Regions from separate parts of the Fulvivirga ligni genome, predicted to be linked through region 2. Evidence: riboswitches for the same ligand, from Rfam matches in the RefSeq annotation. Region 2 holds a riboswitch; the other holds the start of a gene.
What was found. Region 2 has a riboswitch for S-adenosylmethionine ahead of LVD16_RS25105 (4Fe-4S binding protein). Riboswitches for the same ligand answer to the same signal wherever they lie in the genome.
Positions count from the first base shown of each region.

Region 1: linked by a shared signal. The riboswitch ahead of metH (methionine synthase) and the one ahead of LVD16_RS25105 (4Fe-4S binding protein) in region 2 are both predicted to bind S-adenosylmethionine.

Region 1 is NZ_CP089979.1:3,680,767-3,688,203, reverse strand. It holds gene LVD16_RS15750 (DUF1501 domain-containing protein) at 1-74, shown strand, start outside; gene LVD16_RS15745 (outer membrane beta-barrel protein) at 126-1,034, shown strand; gene LVD16_RS15740 (hypothetical protein) at 1,064-2,278, shown strand; gene LVD16_RS15735 (Hsp20/alpha crystallin family protein) at 2,353-2,748, opposite strand; gene metF (methylenetetrahydrofolate reductase [NAD(P)H]) at 2,902-3,855, opposite strand; gene metH (methionine synthase) at 3,904-6,582, opposite strand; SAM riboswitch class I at 6,669-6,773, opposite strand; gene LVD16_RS15720 (pyridoxal phosphate-dependent decarboxylase family protein) at 6,914-7,437, shown strand, end outside.
Region 2 is NZ_CP089979.1:5,904,850-5,912,286, reverse strand. It holds gene LVD16_RS25115 (ferredoxin-like domain-containing protein) at 1-1,139, opposite strand, end outside; gene LVD16_RS25110 (trans-sulfuration enzyme family protein) at 1,195-2,373, opposite strand; gene LVD16_RS25105 (4Fe-4S binding protein) at 2,388-2,735, opposite strand; SAM riboswitch class I at 2,988-3,110, opposite strand; gene LVD16_RS25100 (M42 family metallopeptidase) at 3,329-4,378, shown strand; gene LVD16_RS25095 (carboxypeptidase-like regulatory domain-containing protein) at 4,386-5,024, shown strand; gene LVD16_RS25090 (hypothetical protein) at 5,029-5,472, opposite strand; gene LVD16_RS25085 (DUF6232 family protein) at 5,656-6,129, shown strand; gene LVD16_RS25080 (hypothetical protein) at 6,198-7,244, opposite strand.

The DNA of each region.
Region 1 (7,437 bases), 2.2 Mb from region 2:
TTAATCCAGGAGTCTATTTTTATCAGATAGAAGCTGGATTATTAAAAGACACCAAAAAACTAGTAGTCAGATAAATAATACCATTTTAATATATTAAATTATCTTCTTAAACCAACACCTAACTAATGAAGCACATATTAGCAGCTGTACTAAGTGTATTGCTGGTATTTACCATAACAAGCAGTTTTGGGCAGAAAAAGAATAAGATGTATTATGGTTACCAGACCAAAAAAGCTCAACCTGGTGATAAATTCCTTAACTCGCAATGGTGGCTAGGGTTTAGAGCAGGAGCCAACATTACTGAGGTTACTCCTACTCAAAGTTATAGCGCCTTTAGTCCGATAAGTTATGATCTAAAAGAGAAAGAGTATAACACCTTTGGTTTAGATCAGATTAGTGGGCAAGCGGGTATTGAAATTACTTTCTACCACAAGGGATTCTCTTTTAGCCTACAACCTAATTACAGAAGACAAAGGTTTACCTACATAAACGAATACGAGTGGAAATCTTCAATTATTGACACTTTGGCAACAAATGAACTTCCCAATCAGCTAAATATTCAGTACACTCACGAAAACACTTTGGACTACATCGAATTGCCGATATTCATAAAATATGACTTAACAAGAGGAAATTTAAGACCTTTTATCCAAATAGGAGGGTATTATGGCACATTGGTCGGAGCAGATAGACATTTGAAAACCTCAGGCACCGATAGGGCATCTGGTGCTATTGGGCCATTTAAAAATCAAGAAACAGTGATTGGTGCCAAGGATTTCTATATTAAATCAAGTGTAGGAATTGCGGGAGGCATTGGAGTCTCCTATGATTTCTGGAATGTAAGATTAGTGTTTGATGCCACATATCGCTATGGCATGGCCAATATTACCAGTACCAAAAACAGGTATTCCAAAAATGAACTAGTAGGTATAGGAGATGCAATGGATGATATTGAAATGAGTAATATTTCATGCAACATTGGCCTTCTTTTCCCGCTAAGATTTATTAGTAGCAAATACGACAGCTTTAATTAACCCGCAATTCTATTTTTTGACTTTATAAAATGAAAAAGATATATCTACTATTCATATGCATCATTGGTTTAGCCACCAGTTGTGATATTGGAGATAACGAGACAGACCCAACTACATCGTTTTTGAAAATTTACGATGATAACACATATGAATCATCCTATATACCGATTGATATTAAACAAACCTCTGATGGTGGTTATCTAGTATTGTCAGCCACTCGGAAAGCGGAGTTAGAACCACTTACTGGTGTGAGAGTGATAAAATTAGACGCAAATGGCGATTTTGAAAAGCAACAAGACTTAGATGGTTTTTCACACCCTGTTGGTGATTTAATGGAAATTGATGGTAATTTTTATTTTATTGCCATGACCACGCGTGCGGAGGCGGCTAGAGTTGTCATTTTTATGATTGACAATACTGGAACACTAGCAGATCCCATAACTCTTTCTAGCGTCAGAAATTATCCCTTTTGCGCTACAAAAACGGATGATGGTAAAATCCTCTTACTGAGTTTCGACAACAAAAACTTGAATACAGTATTTACAGAATCAGATATCAATGGATCAATTCTTAAATCATCAAAGTTCTCACTTGGTCCAAACGCCCAAGATATTGGAGAACCGTTCCGTACAATCAATGAGAGTTTCTTTCGCACAGGCAAAAAGCAACCCTATTTGATAGGAAAAATGAATGATCAAACCTATTACTTTAACGGTTTTTATAATTTCACCTTATCATTCATCTTTACAAACTTGGACGGGGATAACTCTGTGATAGGCCAAATTAATGGACAACATAGAGTGGCTGGCATAAGTGCTGCACTGAATTTGGACGGTAATAATTTTGCTATATCCAGATTTAATTATGGAGATAACTATTTATATGCCAATTACGATGCTGAACCACTACTGGCAACATCATCAGTAAACATAGGAGGAAATATCTTCCCAGAGTTAGTTCAAGATGCTACTGTCATTATAAAAGAAGTAAGTATAGGCAGTAGAGATATTACCATTTTTGCCAGCAATACTAAAACAGGCCAAATCATTCTTCTAGCTTTTGAAGGTAAAACGCTTGTCGGAACTAAGTACTTAGGGTTTGGCAATTCATATGAAATAGCCAACTTCTCCACCACCGAAGATAATGGATTAATTATATTAGGAAACACTTATATCACGGGCAGGTTTAATAGACTATGTACGTTTAAACTAAGTGAAGAAGAATTGAGAGATATTATTGAATAGAAAAATTCGAAATCAAGCATAAAAAAAGGCCTGTATAATTAATATACAGGCCTTTTTACTATCACAATTTTCCTCTACCTATCAATATCTATCTTTATATCTTTATGAAAATCACCTTCCATATTGTTATAAGGCAAGGTTATTTTTAATATCCCATTCTGATAATCTGCTTGAATTCCCATCCTATCAATATTTGCATCTAGTGTAGTGGTGGTGACTACGTGAGGCACTTCCACATCACTATTTAATGTATCAAAATTGACATTATGATAGACAATCAGATTTCCATTGATCACCTCAACTCTTAACTCTTCTGGTGATACACCTGGAACACGGGCATATATAATTTTACTATCTTTTAGCTTCTTCACGTGAGTCTGGGGCGAGGCTGTTCCACCATTGAAAGTATTCATGATGTCGGCACTTTGTAATACTTTCCTCACCCATTTAATATCGTGATCATACTTCATGTTATCCTCCGTTGTTTGATGTTTGAACAACAAGAGTTATACCAAGCTATCAAAATAGACAAAATGTCTTGATGAAAGCCATTATGGCATATAAATAAGAAAAGCTCATGTATTCACATGAGCTTTTCTTATTTATGACTTTTAACCAGGAGGTTAAAATAGCTCCTTCCCAATATTATAAACGGAATTAGACTTACCCATAGAATAGTAGTGCAGTACAGGAACACCGAACTCAACCAGCTCTTTAGATTGTTGAATGGTCCATTCTATACCTACTTGCTTAACTTCATCATTGGTCTTACACTTTTCAACGGCATCAGCAAGATCTTCTGGAAGGTCAATATAGAATATTCTTGGTAGAATATTCATCTGCCTTTTAGTAGTAAGAGGCTTCAATCCTGGAATGATGGGTACATTAATTCCGGCCTCACGGCATTGCTTCACGAATGAGAAGAACTTCTGATTATCAAAGAACATTTGAGTTACAATATATTCAGCACCCATATCTACCTTCATTTTCAGGTATTTAAGATCAACTTTTAGGTTAGGGGCTGCAAAGTGCTTTTCAGGATAACCTGCTACTCCTATACAGAAATCGGTATGATTAGCATTAAGCAAATCATCATCCTGATATTGACCATTGTTCATTTTAACCACCTGCTCTATAAGGTCAGAGGCATATTTATGACCACCTTCTTCTGGCACGAAAACAGATTCCGTTTTAATGGCATCTCCCTGCAAAAGCAAAACATTATCAATACCGAGGAAGTCCAAATCAATAAGTGCATTCTCGGTTTCCTCCTTTGTAAAACCACCACAAATGATGTGAGGCACTGTATCTACGTTGTACTTATTTTTGATAGCCGCACAAATACCAACAGTTCCCGGACGCTTTCTAATCGATTTTTTCTCTAATAACCCATTTTCTCTTTTCTTGTACACAAACTCTTCTCTATGGTAAGTTACATCAATGAAAGGTGGATTAAATTCCATTAATGGATCAATGTGTTTGTAGAGATTGTGAATATTTTCACCCTTTAATGGTGGTAGGATCTCGAATGAGAATAGGGTTTTTTTAGCATTAGCAATATGCTCGGTAATTTTCATGGTGAATAGGTTTTATATATCAGATTGTGATATTCAAAGTTTTAAAATTTAATAAGATAGGTTAGGTCCAAGCCATTTTTCAACCGCCTCTACTGTCATATTCTTTCTAACAGCGTAATCTTCTACCTGATCCTTCTCTATTTTCCCGAGTCCGAAATACCTGGATTCAGGATGAGAGAAATAAAAGCCACTGACTGACGAAGCAGGATACATAGCGTTAGAATCTGTCAAGAAAATGCCAGTGTGCTTCTCAGCCTCCAGTACTTCAAAAAGAAGTGGCTTTTCTGTATGATCCGGACATGCAGGATAACCAGGAGCTGGTCTTATGCCCTGATATTTTTCTCTAATCAACTGTTCGTTTGAGAACGGTTCTTCAGGAGCATAGCCCCATAGATCAGTTCTAATTTTATAGTGCATTAATTCAGCAAAAGCCTCAGCTAATCTATCGGCAAGGGCCTTTACCATTATTTCATTATAATCATCATGCTGAGCCTTGTAGGCATCAACCAGCTTTTCTATACCAACACCTGCTGTTACAGCGAAACCTCCGAGGTAATCTTGTACTCCCGAGGTCGCTGGAGCTACATAGTCTGACAAGGCCAGGTTAGGGATATTCTTACCCTTCTTGCCCTGCTGTCTTAAGAAGTGGAAACGCTCCTTTTTTCCATTTTGCAGAGTGATCTCAATATCATCTTCAAATGCGTTCGCTTCAAACAAACCGATAACACCATTAGCAGTAAGCTGCTCATTTTCAATGATTTCATCAAGCATCTTATTAGCATCAGCATATAGTTTTTTAGCCTCTTCCCCGATCACTTTGTCTTCCAATATCTTAGGAAACTTCCCCTTCAACATCCAGGTGCTGAAGAACGGCGTCCAGTCTATAAACTCTCTAATTTCTGCAAGAGGATAGTTTTCAAAGACCTTTACTCCTAATTGCTTAGGTTTAGGGGCACTATAACCGTCCCACTGGATCTGAACTTTATTGGCTCTAGCCTGCTCCAGACTGATGTAATTCTTTTCTACCTTTCTGGAAGAATGGCTTTCTCTTAAATCTTGATACTCGTCTTTAATCCTGGTATGGAATGCCTCCTTTGTATTTTTACTGATCAGCTCCCCTACTACAGGTACACTACGGGAAGCGTCAAGCACATGCACCACCGCACCGCTATATTTAGGATCAATTTTTACGGCGGTATGGATTCTACTGGTTGTAGCACCACCAATAAGTAGCGGCAATTTGAAATTTTGCCTTTCCATTTCTTCAGCTACTCCCACCATTTCATCAAGCGATGGGGTGATGAGCCCGCTAAGACCAATCGCTGCCACATTATGCTTTTTAGCCTCTGTAAGAATTTTATCTGTTGGCACCATAACTCCAAGATCAATGATCTCATAGTTATTACAGGCTAGCACCACTCCTACTATATTTTTACCAATATCATGAACATCTCCTTTCACCGTAGCCAGCAAGATTTTAGCCGCTGTTTCAGTAGATTTATTCCTTCTCTTCTCCTCTTCCATGTAAGGCTCCAGATAGGCTACTGCCTTCTTCATTACCCTGGCGCTTTTCACCACCTGAGGAAGAAACATTTTACCTGAACCAAACAGATCACCCACTATATTCATTCCGTCCATGAGAGGACCTTCTATAACTAAAAGTGGCTGCCCTAATTTCTGTCTTGCTTCTTCAGTATCTTCATCAATATGATCTACAATACCTTTCACCAAAGCATGTGCAAGTCTCTCTTCCACAGTTCCCTTTCTCCAGGCATCATCCTTAACACGTGTCTTGGAGGTTCCTTTTACTTTCTCAGCAAAGTCTAAAAGTCGCTCTGTAGCATCATCTCTTCTATCTAACAGCACATCTTCCACATGCTCTAAGAGGTCTTTAGGTATTTCATCATAAACCTCTAACATCGTAGGGTTTACGATCCCCATGTTCATACCATTTTTAATGGCATGATATAAAAAGGCCGAATGCATGGCTTCTCTAACCGTATCATTTCCTCTAAATGAGAAGGACACATTACTTACCCCACCACTTACATTAGCTCCGGGAAGATTAGTTCTAATCCATTTGGTAGCGTTAAAGAAGTCAAGAGCGTTTTTTCTATGCTCTTCCATACCTGTAGCTACAGGAAATATATTGGGATCAAATATGATATCTTGTGGTGGGAAATCGATCTTATCTACCAGAGTACGATACGAACGTTCACAGATAGCAATTCTTCTTTCATAGTTATCAGCCTGTCCATCTTCATCAAATGCCATTACCACCACTGCGGCGCCGTACATTTTGATTTTTTTGGCCTGTGCCAGGAATTCTTCTTCACCATTCTTCAAGCTGATTGAGTTCACCACTCCTTTTCCCTGAATACACTGCAAACCTGCTTCTATAATTGGCCATTTAGAAGAGTCAATCATTATAGGAATTCGGGAGATTTCGGGCTCCGAAGCAATCAGGTTAAGGAACTTCACCATGGCTTCTTCACCATCGAGCATACCTTCATCCATGTTTACATCAAGTATTTGGGCCCCACCCTCTACCTGATCTCTTGCTATGGACAATGCCTCTTCAAAATTTTCTTCCTGAATTAAACGGAGAAACTTCCTGGAACCGGTAACGTTAGTTCTCTCCCCTACATTAACAAAGTTAGATTCGGGTGTAATTACTAATGGTTCAAGGCCACTAAGCCGTAGGTATGGTATGTGTTGTTTGCTCATGTATAAATGTCATAAAACAAAAAAAGCCCTTCTGGTAAGTCAGAAGAGCTTTTTATTTTATCTTTTGTGTAATAAAGCCAATTCCTAACTTATCTTCCTCCGTTTTGCGGAGATGGATTTAGCACCTGATCCTAATTGGTCGGTTGCTAAGGCTTCGCAGGGCCATTTCCCTCAGCCTTTCTTGATAAGAGCATAATTCTTAATTCATTATCTCACAAATCTAACATATTTTTCGAAACAACAAATTAATAACTTTTCCTATATTCGAGCATTCTTAAAGAAATGCCCCTCTTAGAACCGCACGAGGTTCACGCATCAAATTATCAATAACATGAAGATCTGGAAAAAGTTATCTCCTGAGGAGATTAAGAATAGAGTTTTTAATGCTTTAAATAGCAACGTCAATTATTATGAATCCAACATATTAGGCATTCCTGCCTCTCACCTGGACAATAAGGTATACTATCAGGATGCTCCATTTTTAAGTAATGCACCTTATTTATCGACCCTGATTCACAATCCTAATCACATTGGGTGCCATACGTTAGGCAAATCAGAGAGCTTCTTTCAGGGAACCCAGGAAATTGAGCAAGAACTGATTAAGGTATGCTCAGAAGAAATATTGCGAGGCGAGGAAAATGGATTTGACGGATATGTAGCTTCAGGTGGAACTGAAGCCAACATGCAGGCCGTCTGGGTTTATAGAAACTTTTTCAAGCAGGAGTTTCAATGTACCAATGAAGAAATATGCATACTATGCTCCGAGGACAGCCATTATTCAATGAGTAAAGCTGGTAATGTACTTTCTCTTCATACTGAGTACATTAGTGTAGATGAGAAAAGAAAACCAACAGA
Region 2 (7,437 bases):
TATGGTAATGATTCTGGTCTGGCAAACTTAAGAATGATGCCTTGGCTGATAGAAATTCTGTAATCGTCAGCCACATAACCTTCTGTAAGTGCTACCAGTTTTCTGGCTTTTTCAGAAGAGATGTTTCCTAAAGGTAACTTGATTTTTATGGCATAGAATCCTTTTTGCTTCTGCTCGAATACGTTAGTGTCTAACCATTCTTGATAAAGTCTTTCATCAGCCGCTGCAAATTCAGGTAAATCTTTTGGTGCAGGTGCTGCTTGTAATTCTTCTGCAAGTTCTACCGGCACTGAATGATTGGCCAATGATTTTTGTACATCATTTACCAATTCCATGAACTTAGCTACTCCTAATCCTCTCTTTTCTTCAATTAAGAACTTCATTCTGGCTTTGAATCGCTTTTCTCTTTCGCCATAGCGATCGAAAACTCTTAAGCCAGCTTCGATGAAAGGAATAATTTTATCTTCTGGTAAGAATTCATAGGCAGTTTCAGCTATGAAAGGCTGTGCTCCTAAGCCACCACCAATCACTACTTTAAATCCTCTCTGCCCATTTTCTATTTTAGGAATAAAACCAAAATCATGGATATATGTGAAGGCTGAATCTTTCTCGCTAGAAGAAAAGGCCATTTTAATTTTTCTTCCCATTTCCTGATTAATAGGATTTCTAAGGAAGTATTGGGTAACAGCTTCAGCATATGGAGACACATCAAATGGCTCATTAGGATCTATACCTGCTATATCAGAAGCAGTTACAGTTCTTACTGTGTTACCACAAGCTTCTTTGGTAGTAACGCCAGTTTCTTCCAGTTTAGCCCACATCTCAGGGGTATCGTCCAGGTGCACATAGTGTAGCTGTATGTTTTGTCTGGTGGTAGCGTGAAGGTTACCGTTAGTGTACTGCTCAGAAAGATCAGCAATACGTACTAGCTGCTCACCAGTAAGTTTTCCGTAAGGTAGCTTGATACGAAACATCTGCACTCCAAGCTGTCTCTGGCCATATACTCCTCGGGCTAATCTAAAAGCCTTGAATCTTTCCTCGTCAATCTGGCCGGTCTTAAAGGCTTCGATCTTAGTTTCTAGTTCACGAATGTCTTTTTGAGCCAGTTGAGATATATTTTCGTTTAATGTTACGCTCATGTTACTTTACTTTTTGTGTTTTGAATTTCTTAGGTTAGGTTCTTTAGGTTTTCTTCTATTTAGAAGCGGTTAATGCATTTTCAATATCTTCAATAATGTCATTCACATTTTCAAGACCAGCAGCTATACGTACCAGGCCAGGTGTAATGCCCACATTGGCTCTTTCCTCATCTGTAAGTTTAGAGTGTGTGGTAGACGCCGGGTGAGTAGCAATGGTTCTTGAATCTCCCAGATTTGCAGATAACGATAGCATTTGCAGGCCGTTTAAGAACTTTCTACCTCTGTCTATTCCGCCTTTTACTTCGAAAGTGACTATGCCACCGCCAAGCTTCATTTGCTTTTTGGCTAATTCATATTTAGGGTGAGACTTCAAGAAAGGATATTTTACTAATTCCAATTCTTTGTGTCCTTCCAAATACTCAGCTATTTTCTGAGCATTTTCACAATGTCGGTCCATTCTTACTGCCAATGTTTCCAGGCTTTTAGATAATATCCATCCGTTAAATGGTGAAAGAGAAGGTCCGCTGTGACGAGCGAAGAATCTGATTTTCTCAATGATCTCAGCATCTCCTAAAATGGCGCCACCTATTGTTCTTCCCTGTCCATCCATAAACTTGGTGGCAGAGTGGGTAACAATGTGTGCACCGAACTTTGCAGGTTGCTGTAAGTATGGTGTGGCAAAGCAGTTATCAATATTTAAAATAAGGTTATGCTTATTAGCCAGCTGTCCTAACCACTCCAGGTCTATTATATCTAAGGCCGGATTGGAAGGTGTTTCAGCAAAAATCATTTTAGTGTTTTTGTTGATTTTAGCTTCCCATTCATCCGGGTTATTGATGTCAGCATAAGAGTGCGTGATACCCCATTTAGGGAATATCTGAGTGAAAATCTGATGTGTAGATCCAAACACTGATCTTGAAGCCAGTACATGATCTCCGCTTTCTAGCAGGGCAGCCATGCTGCAAAACATAGCAGCCATACCTGAAGCAGTAGAAATACCATCTTCAGTGCCTTCCAGAATGCAGAGTTTATCTATGAACTCATTATTGTTAGGGTTAGAATAGCGAGTATAGATATTACCTTCTACTTCTTCATCAAACAGGGCTTTGGCGTGCTCCGCACTGTTAAAAGTGAAGCTTGAGGTCATGTAAATCGGAGTAGAGTGCTCATTATGAGGCGATTGCTCACTCTGATTTCTTATTGCTTGTGTTTCGAAATGTTTGTACTTAGACATATCAGTTTAAAAAATTAGGATGCGTGTAACCATTCTTGTTTCTGTGCCAGCTCATCTTGCTCCTCTACATAGTCAGGGTCAGGTACGCAGCAGTCAACCGGGCAGACGGCAGCACACTGCGGCTCCTCGTGAAAGCCAACGCATTCTGTGCATTTACCTGAAACAATGTAGAAAAACTCTTCTGAAAAGGGTTCTTGCGGCTCGTCGCCAGGTACTTCGGTTCCATCTTCTAGTTCTACAGAAGTGAGTTCAGTACCATCAGACCACGCCCAGGTAGCGCCACCTTCATAGATAGCAGTGTTAGGGCATTCGGGCTCGCAAGCTCCGCAGTTGATGCATTCGTCTGTTATATATATGGCCATGTTAAAATCTTTTTAGTGTTAGAAAAATTAGGTTGAATTTTACCCGATAGAGCGTACAGGCTCAGGAAGGCTAGTTGCCTTAGAGGGTAATGCTAAGAAAATAAAAGTGATATTAACTTCTTAGCCGCAACAGCAACAACAACAGCAGTTGATGTTAAAGAAACTGTGGGCAATAGTAATGAAGTTAGAAGCCAGATCTTTGGCTATACTTTTGAGTTCGAATGTGTTCTTGGTACTTTTCATTGATCAGTCAATTTATATTCTCCCTTTTTGCATTTGCAAAACTTAGGATCAGGATTTGGCACCTGTATCATTTTTTGATTGATGGTTGCCAGAGGGTCTTTGAGCCTGTCTCTCACCTCTTCTTTATAAATCAACTACTATCTTGAAGTAATTGATACCGTAAAGATAAACAGCTTCTTCACAGAACTGCAACTTTTCTGAATGAATTTTTTGGAAATTAGAGATTTTGCATTCCGTAAATGATTTTGTCGCTCATGTACTAAATATCAAATTGGCGTAAACAGAATGTATTCTTAAATGGTTAATATTGACCAGGAAAACGATTTTATGATCATTAAAAATATAACACAATGTCTGTAGATGTAGAACTACTTAAAAAAATATGCGAAGCTCCCGGAGCTCCTGGCTATGAGAGCAGAATTAGAAACCTGGTAATAGAGCAGGTAACACCTTTGGTAGATTCAGTAGAGGTAGACAACCTGGGTAATGTGATTGCTCTGAAGAAAGGTACCTCTTCTGATAAGAAGGCCATGGTAGCGGCTCACATGGATGAGATTGGCTTTATTGTGACTCACATCGATGATGAAGGCTTTGTAAGGTTTACCACTCTAGGTGGGTTCGACCCGAAAACACTTACCGCGCAAAGAGTGATCATCCATGGTAAAGAAGATGTAATAGGTGTAATGGGTACCAAGCCTATACACGTAATGGAGCCTGAGGAAAGAACCAAAATGCCGAAGATCAAAGATTTTTATATAGATCTGGGTATGGGAAAAGAGGAGGTTCAAAAAGTGGTTTCTGTAGGTAATCCTATTACTCGTGAGCGTGGTCTTATTGAAATGGGCAACTGTGTAAACTGTAAGTCACTAGATAACCGAGTGTCTGTTTACATCCTTATAGAAACATTAAAGAAGTTGAAAGATTGTCCTTATGATGTTTATGGTGTATTCACTGTGCAAGAGGAAGTAGGCTTAAGAGGTGCTAACGTAGCGGCTCATACCATTGATCCTGATTTCGGATTTGGGCTTGATACTACCATAGCCTATGATTTGCCAGGTGCATCCAGCCATGAGAAAATCACATCATTAGGTAAAGGTACTGCCATTAAAATCTTAGATGCTATGACCATCTGTGATTATAGAATGGTAGACTATATGAAAAAGACCGCTGATGAAAATGGTATTCAGTGGCAAACTGAGGTGCTTACCGCAGGAGGAACAGATACAGCTGGTCTTCAGCGAATGGGTAAAAGAGGTGCTATTTCAGGGGCAGTGTCAGTTCCTACGCGCCACCTGCATCAGGTAATAGAAATGACACATAAAAAAGATATAGATAGCAGTGTAGACCTACTTACGGCCTGCCTGCAATCATTAGATAAATACGATTGGTCACACAAATAATAGAGAGATGAAAAGTAAGGCAGTACTACTTGTAGGATTATTATTAATCAGTGTTAGCTTATTTGCGCAAAGAAGCGCACCACCCACTGTCCGAGTTTCCGGCGTGGTGGTAGATGCAGACACCAAGGAGGCGCTGCCTTACATCACTATTCAGGTGGAGGGAAGTATGTACGGAACCTCTTCTGATAATAGTGGTTATTTTTCCGTTTTTGTACATCCTGGTGATACACTTACCTTTTCTTCCATCGGATATAATAGGTCATCCTTCGTGATGCCATTTGAATTGAGCTCAGATCAATATACGCTTATGCAGCTGATGAGAAAAGAAACAGTATTGTTGAATGAACTGGTTGTATTTCCATGGCCTTCTAAGCAAAATTTTGAAAAGGCCTTTCTAGATACTGAGCCTAAAAGAGGAATGCCAGATCTGGTAAGAGAGGTGAAAAGAGATATTGCTCAGACGGTAGAAGAAAATACAAAATCAGAGTATCAATATGATCAAATGAGATATAGCCGTTTATATGAACTCACTGGTCAGATGCCTCCCAATAATTTTCTGAATCCTATGCGTTGGTCTAATTTTGTCAGAGACCTCAAATCTGGTAAGATCAGTAACAGCAAGAGTGATGTAGATGATGAGGATTAGAACCTCATTTTACCTGAGCTCGGGAACACTTCTTTTTTAAATACTGAATCACTTTGCTGTAATCAGTGTGTTCCTGGTAAGAAAGGTTGAGGTTTTTCTTATTATTAAATTCAATGGCCACTTCTTTATAGGTTCCGGTGGCTGTTTTTACACTAGTTTCTTTCCAGCTGGTAATATCTTTCAGGTCGTATTGTAACTTTCTGAACTGAACGGGATAACTGATTTCAATCTTGTTCTTTCCGATAGTTACAGATTTATAACCCACAATTACTTTAATGGCCAGTCCAATTCCTATCGGGTATAATAATGAGGTAAGCACATACTGGTACCAGGCAGGGTGATCACTCTTAAGTATCAGGGTAGTGATATAAACAGCAATACCCACAGCCAATGCTATGAACAAGCCTAGAGAGAATAAAGTATTTCTTTTGGGTTTAGCTACTATCAATGTCTCTTGTTTTGGTGCAAAGAAACAAAAAGGTGAAAAAAAGACACTGAGTTGGGGAAGAATTTACTCGAACAATCAATGTTTCATCCTAAAATACGCCGAATCTGGCCTAATTCTCCCTCAGGCATTCCTTTTGTATAACTAAAAGTATTATCAGCCATATTCAACTAAACATTGAAAAAGATGAAAAGAGAAGAAATTATATATACAGACGGTCACGGTGTAAAAATTACAAGAGACAAGTTCTACACAGAAAAAAAAGAGTATAACCTTGAAGGTATTACTAATATCAACTTGCAGAGATTACCAGCTAGTAAAGCTCCTGGAATCATACTATTTGTGCTGGGTTTTCTGGGCATTCTGCTAGGTTCATTAGAGCTTTTTGCGGATTGGACAATGAATACTGATGGAGCCCTTTATGTATTTGACACGAATATGCTATCCATAGGAATGGGTGTAGTACTTATCTTCGGAGGAATTATTTGGATGATTGCCGCTAAAGATAAATATGCAGTAGAGATCAGAACTGCTGAAGGTGATAAGAGACCAATCATAAGCAAAAGCAGAGAGTATGTAGCTCATATCACCGGTGCCTTGAAAAAAGCTTATTATAGATATGTGAAGAAAGAAAAAGTGGAGACTGTGATAATCAGTTAATACAATTGCTAAAATAAATCCTTGAATATATTGCACAAGCCCTGGCCTAAAAGCCGGGGCTTTCTTTTTTATATGGGAAACTGATAAGGAGACTTTTGGTCAAAAACAGTTTCAAGGCTAGTTTTTAATATGTCGCCCATGGTATTACATTTTAAAAACGCATCTTTATTATAATGAGTCGCCAAATCCTCCTTTAAGGTTTGGGTATTCTCTTCTGTAGATATCTGATCTTTAGACATTACATCAATCAGTTTATTGATCTTGTCCTTACTGGCTTTATATCTGGTGGCAATTAAAAACCTTTCTTCTTTTTGATATTGCTTTACGGTTTCCGGAGTCATGCAGGCAATTCCCATTTGAATCAATGGATTATTCTGCTTAAAATATTGCGGTAGGTAAATGGATTTCCTGCCCTCGTACGACTGCTGGTCAAAGTCGATAGCTCTTATGCGATAATCTACATCTTCAAAATCGGGCGTTATATCTATCACAAAGTTACTGGAATGCATATCTCCAAGAAGCCTTACAAAGCAGCGTTCATTGAACTTTACAAACTCTTTAGCCAGCCTGATCTTATTTACATTATCATTATTCATGTGAGATTTCATGAATTGATCGCCGGGAATGCCTACAATGTGCTCTTCAATGAGAGTATCTCTATCTACCGCATAAGCAATTCTGTTGGGTGAGAGAAGATGCTCTATCTCCAGGCCATAAATTCTTGAGGCATCAGCATTTTTAATGTAGAAATAGTCGAAGTTATCATTGATTCGATTGACAATTCTAGCTCTGAAAGGTTGCGTATTGCCGTATACACAAAGATCAATTCTATCTACAAACAGGTGCTCCATCACTGACATGTCCCCATCGGCCTTTATAATGGCATATATCTTCTTTAGGCTATTGTGGATATGCCGCATATCATCTTGTGGATATAATATGGTTTCCCAAAGCGTGTCCTTATCATTTTTATCAATCAGCGCGATAGAATTATCATACCTCAATAGATCAGAGTAGGTAATTGGAAACGCTATTTCTCTGTCATTCTCTTTCAAATACTCCCTAAACGGATCAGAGACTTTATAAGTGTTTTTCTTCTTACTGATGATAGCCATACTCTAAGTTATGACATATAATTCAAATCTAGTGGAGTGGATATTACTCATGTGTGATAAAATAGTATTTATTTCTTTTTTGTTAAAAATCAGGTCGTTTATTGGATAAAATGAACATCAAATTATGGTGGGATATTTTCCATATTTTGGAATAGATAATGTGATTTGGGAAAAAAAGATGAGTATAGTGAAA